2 regions of the Bacillus sp. 5RYD7K genome follow, and region 2 is predicted to be linked to the other one. Evidence: riboswitches for the same ligand, from Rfam matches in the RefSeq annotation. Region 2 holds a riboswitch; the other holds the start of a gene.
What was found. A riboswitch is a leader RNA that binds a small molecule or an ion and turns the genes downstream of it on or off. The one in region 2 is predicted to bind S-adenosylmethionine.
Positions count from the first base shown of each region.

Region 1: another riboswitch for S-adenosylmethionine. It lies ahead of metE (5-methyltetrahydropteroyltriglutamate--homocysteine S-methyltransferase); the one in region 2 lies ahead of ACQE26_RS15985 (phosphoadenylyl-sulfate reductase).

Region 1 covers NZ_CP191200.1:3,532,739-3,540,384, reverse strand. Annotated here, with positions in the region: gene yeiL (transcriptional regulator YeiL) at 1-557, shown strand, start outside; gene metE (5-methyltetrahydropteroyltriglutamate--homocysteine S-methyltransferase) at 605-2,893, opposite strand; SAM riboswitch class I at 2,977-3,131, opposite strand; gene isp (serine protease Isp) at 3,272-4,231, opposite strand; gene ACQE26_RS17140 (STAS domain-containing protein) at 4,451-5,284, shown strand; gene thiX (HMP/thiamine ABC transporter permease ThiX) at 5,330-6,091, opposite strand; gene ACQE26_RS17130 (ABC transporter ATP-binding protein) at 6,066-7,646, opposite strand, start outside.
Region 2 covers NZ_CP191200.1:3,258,191-3,265,836, forward strand. Annotated here, with positions in the region: gene cysC (adenylyl-sulfate kinase) at 1-224, opposite strand, end outside; gene sat (sulfate adenylyltransferase) at 238-1,386, opposite strand; gene cysP (sulfate permease) at 1,434-2,498, opposite strand; gene ACQE26_RS15985 (phosphoadenylyl-sulfate reductase) at 2,511-3,212, opposite strand; SAM riboswitch class I at 3,339-3,443, opposite strand; gene pyrE (orotate phosphoribosyltransferase) at 3,545-4,177, opposite strand; gene pyrF (orotidine-5'-phosphate decarboxylase) at 4,174-4,893, opposite strand; gene ACQE26_RS16000 (dihydroorotate dehydrogenase) at 4,862-5,797, opposite strand; gene ACQE26_RS16005 (dihydroorotate dehydrogenase electron transfer subunit) at 5,797-6,567, opposite strand; gene carB (carbamoyl-phosphate synthase (glutamine-hydrolyzing) large subunit) at 6,564-7,646, opposite strand, start outside.

The sequences.
Region 1 (7,646 bases), 270 kb from region 2:
AATGGATGATTCAAGAGGGCATGAGGCCGGACTTCCTGTTTTACGTGATTGAAGGAAAAGCGAAAATATATGTAACCCATCAAAACGGAAAAGTATCGTTAATTAATTTTATCAACAAAAATGATTACATCGGAGAGATGGAACTATTACATGAAGTATATTACACAAAAGGCATTCAGGCCTCAGCGAAGACTGTTTGTTTCGCTCTGCCAATTTGCCGCTGCCGCGGGCAATTGCTGCAGGATGCGAATTTTCTGCGTGAATTGGCTAAGTTTTTAAGTGATAAGGCAACGCTTATGGCTTCAAAGTATTCACAAAGTCTGGCGTTCCCGGTTGAAAATCGGCTTGCTGATTTTATTTTGCAGACGGCGTATGAAGGATTTTATAAAGAGAAGCACGTAACGGTTTGTGATTATTTAGGTGTATCTTACCGTCATCTCTTGCATGTGCTGACGCAATTCTGCCAAAAAGGGTATTTGCAGAAAGAAGGGCGGGGCTATCAAATTAAGCAGCATGATTCACTGAGTGAACTTGCAGAGGCGCTGAAGAATAAGTAACATGCTCAAAAAAACAGCCATCCGCACATTAGGGATGGCTGTTTTCATTATACAAGCTGAGCTTGTTTTTTTCGCGCCTGTTTCGCAGCGTCGACCATATTTTTTAATGCCGCAACGGTTTCTTCCTGCTGTCTTGTTTTCAGCCCGCAGTCCGGGTTTACCCAGAAGCGGTCTGTCGGACACACTTCAAGCGCATCATCGATAATTTGATAGATTTCTTCAGTAGCCGGCACGCGCGGGCTGTGAATGTCGTATACACCGAGTCCGAGGCCTTTCACGTAAGGATGATCTTTCAGATATTCTAAAAATCCTCCGTGGCTTCGGCTGTGTTCGATTGTGATGACATCAGCGTCAAGGTCATTGATCGTATCGACAATATCTTCAAAGTTGCTGTAACACATATGCGTATGAATCTGCGTCTCATTTTTCACAGAAGACGTCGTTAATCGGAAAGCTTCTGCTGCCCAAGTTAAATATTCATCCCAATCCTGCGTTTTTAACGGCAGGCCTTCACGGAGCGCGGGTTCATCCACTTGGATAATCTGAATACCGGCATCTTCAAGCGCTTTTACTTCTTTTCTGAGGGCAAGCCCGATCTGGAAGGCGATTTCTTTTCTTGAAATATCCACGCGCGGGAATGACCAGTTTAAAATGGTGACAGGTCCCGTCAGCATGCCTTTCATGTGCTTTTCTGTCAGCGATTGGGCATAGATCGTATCTTTTACCGTCATCGGTTCGATAAATTCGACATCACCGAAAATGACAGGCGGACGTACGCAGCGTGAACCGTAAGACTGCACCCATGCATATTTCGTAAAGGCGAACCCGGCCAGTTTTTCACCGAAGTATTCGACCATGTCCGTCCGTTCAAATTCTCCGTGAACGAGCACGTCTAAGCCGATTTCTTCCTGAATGTCAACCCAGCGCTTCGTTTCCGCATTAATAAACGCTTGATACTGTTCATCCGTCCAATCTTTTTTCCGCCATTTTTGCCGTGCGCTCCGCACTTCTGCAGATTGAGGGAAGCTTCCGATCGTCGTCGTCGGCAGAAGGGGAAGACCGAGTGATTCATTTTGCAGCGCCAATCGTTCTTCAAAGCTTGCAGGGCGGGAGAAATCTTTTTCTGTCAGCTGATTCAATTCTTCTTTTTGAGCTGAGTTCGCTCCTGTTGCGAATGCTTTCAAAGCTTTAAGTGCCGCTTTTGACTCTTCGATCTGCTCACTGACGGCCGCTTTGCCGGACAGAAGCCCTTCTTTTAAGACGCCGAGTTCCGCCAGTTTTTCTTTAGCGTATGACAGGCCGTTCAGCAAATCCTTTTCAAGATGCTCATCAGGGTGTTTCGCCACCGGCACGTGCAGAAGGCTGCTTGAAGGCTGAATCCATAACTCCTCAACATCAGCGTGGCTGAGGATATCCAAAGCCGCATCAAGGCCTTCTTCAACATCGATTTTCCAAATGTTTCGGCCGTCGATCACACCGGCTGCCAGCACTTTATCTTTCGGGAAGCCGTGCTTTTTCAATTGCTCAAGGTTTCTGCCTTTATCATGCACGAAATCAAGCCCGATTCCCTGTACAGGATACGAAACGAGTTCTTCATATGCATCAACCGAATCGAAGTATGTCTGCAGGAGGACATTCAGCCCTGAAAGCTCTTTTGTAATAGATTCATAGAGTTCTTTTGCGGCGCGGACATCTTCAGCTGAGGCTGTCACAAGGGCTGGCTCATCAATCTGAACCCATTTGACGCCTTCTGCTTCAAGCTCTTTCAGCAGCTGTACATAAAGAGGAACAAGGCGCTTTTGAATCGCTTTCGCCTCTGATTCTTCGTATCCTTTCGCAAGTGTGACGAATGTATACGGACCGACAATGACAGGTTTCGTTTCCGCTCCGAATTCTTCTTTGATCCGGCGGTAGTCGTCAAGCTGTTTGTTTCTCGTCAGACGGAATTCAATGCTTTCGTCATATTCAGGAACGATGTAATGGTAGTTGGTATTGAACCATTTTGTCATTTCACTGGAAACGGCGTCTTTAACACCGCGGGCAATCGCGAAATATGTATCAACGGGATCCGTGATGCTGCGGAATCTTTCCGGAATCCAGTTAAAGCTGACGGCGGTATCAAGCACATGGTCATAATGAGTAAAATCAGAGACCGGCACGATATCGATATTTTGGTCAAGCTGTGTTTTGACAGCTGATAAGAATAAACCGTCAAGCTCTTTAAGAAACGTTTCTTTATCAGTGTTTCCTTTCCAATAAGCCTCAAGCGCTTTTTTCCATTCTCTGTTCAAGCCGATTCTCGGAAAACCGAGATTTGAAGTTTTGATTGTAGTCATTAAGTCTCCTCCTTTAAGTGAGATGTAACAAAAAAGCCTCTTTCTCATGAGAGAAAGAGGCTTTAACATCAAAATGTAAGCCTCTCTTATCTCTCAGATCACGTCTGATGGAATTAGCACCGTGCCTTAGGAGACAATCGTCTCGGCGCAAAAATCACGCGCCCCATTTCACAATGGAATTACGGTCGGTTGCTGTTGGGGTCAAAAGGCCAATCCCTCGCCCAACTCTCGATAAGAGAAAATATTTCAATTTTTTTGAAAAGTTACATCATTTGTTGGTTATCTTATCAGCTTATTCAGATCACTGTCAATAGAAAATCTCACATTTTAAAAATTGGTGATGTTGACAAGCGGATCAATCATTATATGAGAAAAATATCAGAAAGACAGCAGCTGTGCCTGTTCGGCTCTTTCCATGAGCACATCAGGTGCGTCTAAATACAGAAATCCGTTCCCGGCCAATGTTTTGGCGATGCCCAAAGGAAGAGTCCGCCGCACAAGCTGGGCATAAATTTCGGCTTCAGAAAGCGTCCGCTGAAACGAGTCCTGTTCAAGCCCTTTTATTAAGGCCAGCGCTCCGCTCACGTGCGGGGCGGCCATTGAAGTGCCCGTCAGCTTCCCGTATTTATGGTTGGGAAGGGTGGAGAGAATGTTTTCTCCGGGCGCCACGAGGTCAATTTCTTTATTTGCGTTTGAAAATTCTGACGATTTACGGGCGATTGAGACTGATCCGACGGCGATCACTTCGTTGTAAGCGGCCGGATACGACAGTTCTTCTGTCCGCTCGTCTCCGTCACCTTCATTTCCTGCTGCGCAAACGACCAGTACACCGCTTTTTACCGCATTTGTGACGGCTTCTTTCAGTTCAGGCACATCGTTCGGCCCGCCGAGTGACATGGAAATAATGTCCGCCTTTTGTTCAACGGCGTAGTTGATGCCGTTAATAATCCATTCGTATTTGCCGCTGCCGTTTTGACCGCCGAGAACTTTAACGATTAAAAGGCTCGCTTCCGGCGCAACACCTGAAATTCCGCCGTTTGAATCATTGGCGGCAATCGTTCCGGAAACATGTGTCCCGTGGCCGTTGTAATCGGAAATCGCGTCTTCTTTGCCTTCGTCATCATCGGTGAAGTTTTTTCCGCCGATAACCCGGTCTTTCAAATCAGGATGATTAATGTCGCAGCCTGTATCAAGCACCGCGATTTTAATATCCTTTCCTTTAAACCCTTTTGCCCACAATTCTGGCGCCTTAATCACTTTAATACCCTCAGGAAGCTCGTTCACATCCATGATCTGCTCATCCGTGACATAAGGAATCAACCGCATTTCACCATTCATAAAAAAGCCCTCCTTTTTTATGCTTGCGAGTGGATTCAAGGGTGTTGCTACTATTTTATGGCAGATTATGCCGTTCGGGAAGAGTCATTTGAAGCATTTTGATAAAAAAGGCGCAATCTATTGCACTAAATAATTTCAAATAATTGGATGGTTCAACGGCTTTTATTTTGATTCGGCATCAGCTGACGCTATAATTGGAAATGGGAAAGGAGAAGAGGTATGAAGATAAATGAAGCATTGTACGACTATTTTTCCGAACGGGTGGATCAAATTGCGAAAGAATGGATTGAAACGATGGAAGATTCGGATCCGAATTCGATTTACTCTTTGACAAATCCCGTCATCATAGAAGAGCTGATGGAGCAAGATAAAGAATTTTACCGGTATATTAATAAAATGTATATCATGCCGGAAAAAGAATTTTTAGAAGAGTTCGAGCGATGGGTGATTGAGCTTGCGAAAGACCAGAAGCATCTGGATACCCCGGTCCAGTATGTGGTTCGTGAATTCATGAGAAACCGGAGACTGTACATCAGTTATTATGATGCGTTTGCCGATAAACATGAATCTTCGTTTGCCGAGGGAGAAAGGAAGAGATGGGAGAATTTAATCGTTCAAGTATTTGATTTTACGATTTACACATTTGTCGATCACGCCGAATATAATTCGAAAATGCAGCTGAATGCGCAAAGAGAAATGATTTTAGAATTAAGCTCGCCGGTTATTACGCTGAGCAATCGGACGGGGCTTCTGCCGCTTGTCGGCAATATTGACACGGAACGCGCCAAATACATTCTTGAAAATACGCTGAGTACATGTGCAAACCGGCTGATTGAGCATCTGTTAATCGACTTGTCGGGCGTAGTGGTTGTCGATACAATGGTGGCGCACCAGATTTTTAAATTAATTGAGGCGCTGAACCTGATCGGCGTTTCGTCCACTTTATCCGGGATCAGGCCGGAAATTGCCCAAACCGCCGTACAGCTCGGCATTAATTTCTCGGATATTACGATTAAATCCAACCTCGCCCAGGCTCTCAATTATCATCAGTAACATACATATAAAAACAGGCTGCCGAATCACTCCGGCGGCCTGTTTTTATACAAACAACAGTGAAATGAGACAGCTTGCGCCGAATAAAAGGAGCACGAGCATGAAAAAGAACCAGTCGGCGCGGCGCACAGTAACCGTTCTGTAAAACGTGCGGTTTCGGCTCCCTGTAAAGCCTTTAGATTCCATTGCGATCGCTGTGCGTTCCGCCTTTCTGATGGCGCCTGCCAAAAGCGGGATGGTAAAGCGCCTGAAGGCAAAGAGCTTTCCTTTCAGCCCGGAATCAGATGCCGCGCCTCTGATTCTGTGCGCCTGTCTGATAATCAGGATTTCATCTTTCAGAAGAGGAAGAAACCGGAACCCGGCGATCACGCCGTAAGCAAGCTTCGGCGGGAGCTTACATTGCTGAATCAGACTGAGCATAAACAGAATCGGATCGGTTGTGAAAAGAAACATCATCGACAAAGCGGAAAAACATAAAATACGAAACGCGATAGAAATCCCGAGCGTCGCATTATCACTGTTGACGGCAATCGGTCCGAGCTTAAACAACAGATTGCTTTCGGTTGTCGGGACGTGTCCGAATACGGCGGCTGTCCATAAAGATCCGAAGGCAAGAATGACAAATGGAACCGTAAACAGCAGCCATTTTTTCAGCGGCACACGTCCCGCCAAGAGGACGCCTCCGGCAATGATAATATAAAACAAAGCAGGCGTGTACGGGTTATAAATAAACGACAGCATAATGACGCATAACAAAACAGCCGCCGCCTTAATTGACGGGTTAACAGCCTCCAGCCGCAGGTTCATTTCTCCGCCTCCTGTCGTGTTTCATCCATTCATACCGCAGCGGCAAAGCTAAATGCGCCCGCTCCGCGATTCCGATATGATCGGAAAACAATGAGTCCGGCGTTCCGCGGTACACCAGCTTCGTGCCGCAGAGCACAAGGATCGAATCGGCATAATCTGAGACGAGCTCCATATTATGTGTCACCATTAAAACAGCCGTTCCTTCCTTTTGGATCTCCTGAAGCATCAGCATGCACTCACGCGCCGTTTTTGCGTCCTGCCCGAAAGTCGGTTCATCAAGCAGCAAAACTTTCACCTGATGCATAAGCATCGTCGCGACGCTGAGCCTGCGCTTTTGTCCTTGGCTTAAAGAGAACGGATGCTGTGAGGCATAGCGTCTCAGGCCGAACCGGGTTAAGAGCTGAAGAGCTTTCTCCTTTGCGGCTTGACCGTTTTCAAAGCCGAACAAGAGCTCTTGAATGACGGAATCTGTGACAAACTGGTGTTCAGGATTTTGGAAAACATACCCCATCAGGCGCCGAAGCTCTTTTTCCGAATAGGAATCTACCGGTCTGCCGTCTATTTTGATGTCTCCGCTCACAGGGCGGATGAGCTTGGCCGCGGCGGACAGGAGCGTGGATTTTCCGGTTCCGTTAGGGCCGGCAATCGCGGTGATTGACCCTTTTTTTACGGAAAAGCTCACGTCTTGAAAAATGGTGTCCGTTCCTCTTGTGAATGACAGCCCGTGAACACTCAGCGCGTCCTCTGCCGAAAGCGCGGCGGGCCGGGGGCCGGGAAAGGGCGGTACAGGTTCTTGAAACAGTCTTTCCTTGCACAATGTAAAAGGGATGCTGACGTGCTTCTGCAATGAGATCACCCGCGGAATCGGAATGCCGAGCTGCGTCAGCTCTTCAAGTTTTGTTTCAAAGATCGCGTCGGTCTCTCCGTCCATCACCTTCTGACCCGTTCCGTCAAGGACAATCGTCCTGTCTATCCATGGCGCCCAATGATCAAGCTGATGCTCGATAACGAGAAGTCCGAAGCCTTTTTCGGCCTGCAGTTCTTTGATCAGCCGCACCAATTCCCGCACGGAATATGGATCAAGCTGTGCCGTCGGTTCGTCTAAAATAATGAGTTCCGGTTCCATCGCAATGATACAAGCGAGCGCGACCTTTTGTTTTGAACCGCCTGACAGCGAGGCGATCGTCCGTGTTTTCAGATGAGTGATTTCTAATTTTTCCAAAACGTCCTCAATAATTGAGTCCATCTCTTCTTTTGTATATTGCAAATTTTCCAGACCGAAGGCTATTTCATCTTCAACCGTCAGCATGCAAAACTGCTGATCCGGATCTTGAAACACGACGCCGATGGATCGGGCGGCGGGTTCTGACAGGTCCGAAAGATGTGTTCCGTATAAGGAAACGGTTCCCGTTTGAACTGCATCGCAGGCTTCCGGATACAGACCGTTTAAACAAAGTGCGAGCGAGCTTTTACCGCATCCGCTCGGCCCGAGCAATAAAACCCGTTCTCCTTTGCGGAGCTGAAATGACACGTCTTGAAAAACAGGCTTCTCATC
Region 2 (7,646 bases):
AATCCTAAGTCCTTGTTTAAGCCGTGACGGATGTTATCTCCATCAAGCACAATGACTTGATAGCCTTGTTCAAACAGCTCGCGGGCTGCGGCGTTTGCAATCGTAGATTTCCCTGAACCGCTTAAACCCGTCAGCCAGAGGATAGAGCTTTTATGCTTGTTTTTCTGCTGGTATTCTTCTTTCGTTATTGAGGCTTCATGCCATACGATATCACGATTTGTCACTCTTTTTTCCTCCTTAAGAAACGCCTGCTTCTTCTTTCGTTTTCAGCCCTTTAATCAGCACATCGACAACTTCAGGACGGCTGAATTCCGCCGGCGGCATGACGCCGCTTCGCAGCATTTCTCTGACCTTTGTTCCCGACAGAATGACGTGGTCTTCTCTGTCATGCGGACATGTTTTGGCCGTTCCCATGTTGCCGCATTTTTGGCAGAAGAAGCTGTGCTCGAATTTCATCGGTGTAATCCCGAGCTCATCCGCTGTAAATTGATCAAACAGCTCTTGCGCTTCGTATGTGCCGTAGTAATCACCGACGCCGGCATGATCGCGGCCGACGATAAAATGCGTGCAGCCGTAGTTTTTGCGGACAAGCGCGTGGAAAATGGCTTCTCTCGGTCCCGCGTACCGCATTGCCGCCAAAAATACGCCGAGGAAAACGCGGTCTTTCGGATAATAATGATCGAGCAGCACCTGATAGCTTTCCATTCTGACATCCGCCGGAATGTCGTCTGATTTTGTTTCACCGACGAGCGGGTTCAAAAACAGGCCGTCAACCGTCTCAAGCGCGGTTTTCTGGATATATTCGTGAGCGCGGTGAACCGGATTTCTCGTTTGGAAACCGACGATGGTTTTCCAGCCTTTTTCTTCAAAGCTTCGTCTCGTTTCAGCAGGTTCAAATGTAAACTCAGGAAACTGCTTTGACGCTTTTTTGATTAATGTGATCGGCCCGCCGACATACGTATCGCCGCGTGAAAATAGTTTTTTCACGCCTGGATGAGCGTCATCATCGGTTTTATATACGTGAACGGCTTCTTTTTGTTTATCCGGCGTATAAATATCTTCGATGTCCACTGCGCCGTATGTTTCTCCGCCGTAAGTCAGTTTTACGGTGTCTCCGACAGCAAGCTCAGCCGCTTTTTCTGAATCGACCGGAAGCGTAATCGGCAAAGACCAGACGGCCCCGGATGCCAGACGCATATTTTCAACGACTGACACGTAATCTTTTTCTGTGAAAAATCCTTCAATCGGGCTGTAGGCTCCGATTCCGATCAGCTCTAAATCAGCAAACGAAATCAAATCCAGCTCAATTTCTTTTTGGACGGATGTTAGATCATACTGCTCATTCACCCGATTAACTAATGTTCCTCCGTGCGGTGCTAGACTCATAGTACATTTTCCTCCCAGTTAACAGATAAATAAACTCAGATTAATAGTTAAATGCCCCCGCCTTGTTCATGGACAGAGCGTTTCTCTTTTCGGATAGCTTTCATCAGACTGGCGGCTCCGCCAGCTGCCAAAAGCACGCTGGCCATCATAAAGATGGAATAGTAATCTCCTTTTAACAGCAGAGAGACAAGCAGATACGAAATCGACAGTGACAAAAACGGCGAAACGACCCATACTTTGAGCATCGTTTTCACGACTTCTTTATGAAAAACGTTCGGCCCGTTTTTGGCCATTCCGATACCGATGATTGATGATGATGTCACCTGCGCCAAAGGAACCGGCAGACCGAACACGGAACTGATAATGACAAGCCCGGCCCCGGTTCCGGAAAGCAGTATGCCTTCGCCGGCGGAAAATCTCGTAATCTTTTTCCCGTTGGTTTCAAGCACTCTGCGTCCTAAAAGCAGAGCGCCGAGAGCGACAAAGATGCCTCCGTACAGCGTCCCTTTGGACACGCTGAGCACGCCGGCGGCAACTAAAGGGCCCACCGCATTTGCGACGTTGTTCATTCCGGCTGAAAAAGCTTCCCAAAACCCCGCAATAAGCAGGACAACCCCCAAAACCTTCTGTTTCCGGCTCGAAATGACTCGAATATTCAGAGAACTGGATACCTTCGATACGAGAAACGTGAAACAGAACGCGACAAACGGAACGAGGACCCAAAAAATCACGATGACCAAAAGATGCTGCAGAAACAATACTTTGTACGCAACGCCGACCCCGACAATCGCCCCGACGGTGACCTCGCTCGTCGACAGCGGAATGCCGAGCACATTCGCCGTGAATAACGATAACGCCGCCGCTCCGATAATAATACAGACAATGGTGAGCGTAATGGTCTGTTCGGGAATGATTCCGCCGCTGATCGTCTTAACGACTTCTCCGCCGCCGATAACCGCCCCTGACAGGACGCCGGCCGCGCAGATAATCAGCGCATACGTTTTCTTTTTAACGGCGCCGGACCCGTAAGCGACTCCCATTGAAGCCGCGGCTCCGCTGGCTCCGATATTCATGGCGAAAAACAGGCAGAATAAAATAGCGGCTAATTCCATTGTGCAGCTCCTTTATTCATGCAGTCCGCATTCTGTTTTCGCCATTCCGTTCCATCTGCCGCTCCGCAGGTCTTCTGCGGTAAACGCAGGTGAAGTGCACGGTTCACAGCCGATGCTCGGATAGCCCTGATCATGAAGAATGTTATAATCCAGCTCATGCTTGGATGTATATCTCCAGATGTCTTTCCACGTCCAGTGGATCAGCGGGCATACTTTAATGGATTGAAACTTATCGTCTTTATTCAGGAAATTCGTATTCGCCCGGCTCGGCCCTTGATCGCGTCGGAGGCCGGACAGCCATGCCGGACGCCCGGCGAGCGCTTCTCTTAACGGCAGAATTTTTCTGATGAAGCAGCACTGGTTCGGTTCTCTTTCCCACAGTTTATCTCCGTGAGCCTCGGCCTGTTCCTCAAGAGTAAGGCTGGGCTTTTTCAGGATGATGTTCAGTCCCGGGTAACGTTCTTTCACTTTTTCGATCGTTTCATATGTTTCTTTAAAGTGAAGTCCTGTATCGAGAAACACGATTTCCGCGTCTTTTTTCACTTTAGAAATTAAATCGATCAGGACGATTCCCTCAATCCCGAAGCTGCACGCGTAAACAAGCTGGTCTCCGTAGTGGCCGTATGCCCATTTTAAAACGGACAGCGCGCCTTTATAGGAATCGTCTTCCGGAAATGTAATCTCCGGTTCCTCCCATGTGTCATACGTTAGCATTTTTTCTTTCCTCCTCCCGGAGACAATCAAACAGCTGTTGTTTTCTGCCGGTTGTCTTATCCCTCAATCTTTTTTCATATAAAAAACTTTCAATCCAGCGGAATGAAAGACAGTGACCCGTTATAGCCCTTATCTTCAAAATGCTGTGCATTTTTCTGGATGCGGCACCTTGCATGTCACGCAGGTTGCCGGGCGTCATCGGTCCAGTCCCTCAGCCGCTCTTGATAAGCTTTTTAGATTTGTACTAAATTTTAGCACAATTCTAACAGAAGTCAACCCGAGTTTTTTGATAGGAATAATAAAACAGGCCCTGAGGCCTGTTTTTATTGTCATTATTTTTTAAACCAATCTTTTGACTCGGGATTCTGTTTCCATGATTTCAGTTTCTCAATGTCATCTGAATGTATCGTTCCGTTTTCAAGCGCTACTTCAATCAGCGTGTCATAATCTGTTAACGAGTAGTACGGCAGACCCGCTTTTTTAAAGGCTTCTCTTGCTTTCGGCAGTCCGTATGTAAAAATTGAAATGACGCCGAGAACTTCCGCGCCCTCTCTTTGAAGGGCCGCCGCAGCTTCAAGCACGCTGCCCCCGGTAGAAATCAAATCTTCAATCACGACTGTTTTTTGTCCTTTTTTAACGGCGCCTTCTATTTGATTTCCTTTGCCGTGCGCTTTCGGTTTGCTTCTGACGTAGCACATCGGAGCGCCTGTACGGTCTGCGAGAAGCGCAGCATGCGGAATGCCTGCCGTGGCAGTGCCCGCGATCATCTCCGCCTCGGGGAAATGCTCTTTCAGCAGTCTGCCGAGCCCGTCCGCCACATCATTTCTCACTTTTGGATACGACAATGTCAGACGGTTGTCACAATAAATCGGCGATAGAATGCCGCTCGCCCACGTAAACGGCTCATTCGGGCGTAAAAAGACAGCTTCAATGTGTAATAGATGTTTTGCGATAGCCTGTTTCATCGGCGAACGCCCTCCCATTCCAGTTTAATGGCTTCATATGCTTTAACGGGGTTTTCCGCTTTTGTAATTGAACGGCCCACGACAATGGCTGACGAACCGTTTTCTTTCGCAAATGACGGAGTCGCCGTCCGGACTTGATCATCAGCTGCGTCATTGGCCGTGCGGATGCCCGGCGTGACTGTCAGAAATGACGGCCGGACCGCTTCATAAATGGCTTTTGTTTCATGAACTGAACATACCACTCCGTCCAGCCCGCACTCTTCAGCCATTTTGCCGTAATGTACAACCGTTTCTAACAGCGGCTTTTGCAGCAGAAGCTCTTCCTTCGCCATCTGCTCTGAAGTGCTCGTCAGCTGGGTGACTGCGATTAATGACGGGCGTTTTTTGCCTGCCGGCGTGCCTTCTTCAAGCCCCTCAAGAGCTGCGCGCATCATGCGTCCGCCCCCTGCGGCATGCACATTGACGAGATCAACGCCGAGACCCGCAAGCCGCTTCATCGCTTTATTGACTGTAGTCGGAATATCATGAAGCTTCAAATCTAAAAATATATCACAGTTCCGTTCTTTTAATTGATGAATGATGGCGGGGCCTTCCTGATAAAAAAGTTCCATCCCCGTTTTGACAAACAGCCTTTCCTTTTCAAACAAATCTAGAAACGCTAAAGTTTCTTCTCCTGATGCAAAATCAAGCGCGATGATGGGCAGGTTGTTCTGCATGTTTCCAGCTCCTTCCGATGCATTCACTTACAGATTGATAGCCGTATTGGCGCAGCACACGAGGGAGCTGTTCAATGATTTCCGGGCAGACGAACGGATTGACGAAGTTGGCCGTCCCAACGGCAACTGCACTTGCTCCGGCGAGAAGAAATTCTAATGCATCTTCTGCGGTCTGGACGCCGCCCATCCCGATAATCGGAATTTGAACGGCCTGGCTGACTTCGTATACCATCCGGATGGCGACCGGTTTGATCGCCGGGCCTGACAGTCCGCCCGTTTTATTTGCTAAAATCGGCCGTCCCGTCTTAAGATCGAGCCTCATCCCGACGAGTGTATTAATCATCGTCAGCCCGTCAGCACCGGCCGCTTCAATCGCTTTCGCAATTTCGGTTATGTTTGCGACATTAGGAGAAAGCTTCACATACACAGGCACTGCGGAAACTTCTTTCACCGCTTTTGTCAGATCGGCCGCCATGGCGGGATCAGTTCCAAAAGCAATCCCGCCCGTTTTGACATTCGGACACGAGATGTTCAGCTCAAGCGCATGCACATTCGGCGCTTGGCTGATGCGTTCGGCTACTTCTTTATAGTCTTCCACCTGAGAACCCGCGACGTTTGCGATAATCGGCGTGTCAAACTGTTCGAGCCAAGGCAGCTCATGATTGAGCACATGCTCCAGACCGGGATTTTGCAGTCCGATGGCATTCAGCATTCCCGCGCTTGTCTCCGCCACTCTCGGTGTCGGATTTCCGAAGCGGGCTTCGTTCGTGGTGGCTTTAATCATGATGCCTCCGAGGCATGATAAATCGTAAAATCCGGCATATTCCTTCCCGAAACCGAAACATCCGGAAGCGGGGATGATCGGGTTTTTCAATTGGAGACCCGGCAGATTCACCTCTAACATTACAGCGCCACCTCCTCAGCTTTAAATACCGGCCCGTCAAGGCAGACTTTTACATACGACGTATCGCTTTCGCCCGTACGGCACACGCAGGCGAAGCAGGCCCCTATTCCGCAGCCCATCCGCTCTTCCATCGAAAGGTAAACTTCTTTATGGCCGTACTGCTGCTTCAGCGCTTTCAGCATCGGTGTCGGCCCGCAGCTGAGCAGGACATCGAATTCGATCTGCTTTTCGCGGATGACATCGGTGACAAATCCTTTTTCTCCATATGTTCCGTCAGCCGTCGCCACGTAGGTATCTCCGTACGCGAGACATTCCTGTTCGTAAAAAACATCCTTTGCTGATTGAAACCCAAGCACATGAATAACGTTTACGCCTTTTTCCGTCAGGCGCTTTGACAGTTCCTGCAAAGGCGGAACCCCGACTCCGCCTCCGACTAACAGCGCGGTTTTTCCGGGTTCTATCCGCCGGACGGGGAATCCGTTGCCGAGAGGGCCGAGAACGTCTATCCTTCCGCCCTCTTTTTTCTCAGACAAAAGACGCGTCCCCTCACCGTCAGCTCTGTAGATAACGGATACTTCATCCGCGGCGAAATTGACGTCCGCAATGCTGAGCGGCCTTCTTAATAGCGGCGTGACCGCGTCACTTACCTTCAGATGAAGAAATTGTCCCGGCTCGGTAAAGTGCCGGACAAGCTCTCCTTTCAGCACCATCTTATAAATCCGGTCGGCAATTTCTGAGTTGGATTGAACAGTCAAATGCGCTTTCTTCATACCGTAACGGCCGCCGTTTGATTGGTTTTGGATGCAGGCATATGATCCGCCCGGAATGTCATGCTTTCCAACACCCGCAAAATGGCTTCGGCCGTATCTAAAGATGTCAGGCAGGCGACTCCGTTCTCAACGGATTCACGGCGGATTCTGAAGCCGTCTCTGGCCGGCTGTTTTCCTTTTGTCAGCGTATTGATGACAAATTGCGCTTCTCCGTTTCTGATGACGTCGATGAGATTCTTCCCTTCTTCGCCGATTTTCCCGACAACCTGAGCCGGAATCTGAGCGTCTTTCAAATAAGCGGCTGTTCCTTCCGTCGCCATGATGTTATAGCCGATAGCATGGAACCGCTTCGCGATCAGAAGTCCTTCTTCTTTATCTTTATCAGCAACGGTCAACAGCACCGAGCCGTAATTCGGAATTTGAATACCAGAGGCAATCAGTGCTTTATAGAGCGCTTTTTCAAGAGTTGAATCTTTGCCCATGACCTCTCCCGTCGACTTCATTTCAGGCCCTAATGTAATATCCACTCTTCTCAGCTTCGCGAATGAGAAGACAGGCGCTTTCACGTACACCCCCTGCTGTTCCGGCTGCAGTCCCTCTTGATAGCCGAAATCAGCAAGCTTTTGGCCGAGAATGACCTTTGTCGCCAGATTCGCCATCGGAATCTTTGTGATTTTGCTTAAGAACGGCACGGTTCTGCTTGACCGCGGATTTACTTCAAGCACATACACTTCACCTTGCGACAGGACGAATTGGATGTTCAGCAAACCGACGATGTTGAGGCCTTTTGCCAAGGCTACAGTGTATTGTTCGATTTTTTTCTTAATGTCTCCGCTTAAAGACTGAGGCGGATAGACGGCGATTGAATCCCCTGAATGGACGCCGGCCCGCTCGATATGCTCCATAATTCCCGGGATGACGACTGTTTCGCCGTCAGATACAGCGTCGACTTCGATTTCTTTCCCCGTCAGATAACGGTCGATTAACACCGGATGCTGCGGGTTGATTTTGACCGCATTTTTCATATAGTGAAGCAGCTCTTCTTCGTGATAGACGATCTCCATCGCCCGGCCGCCGAG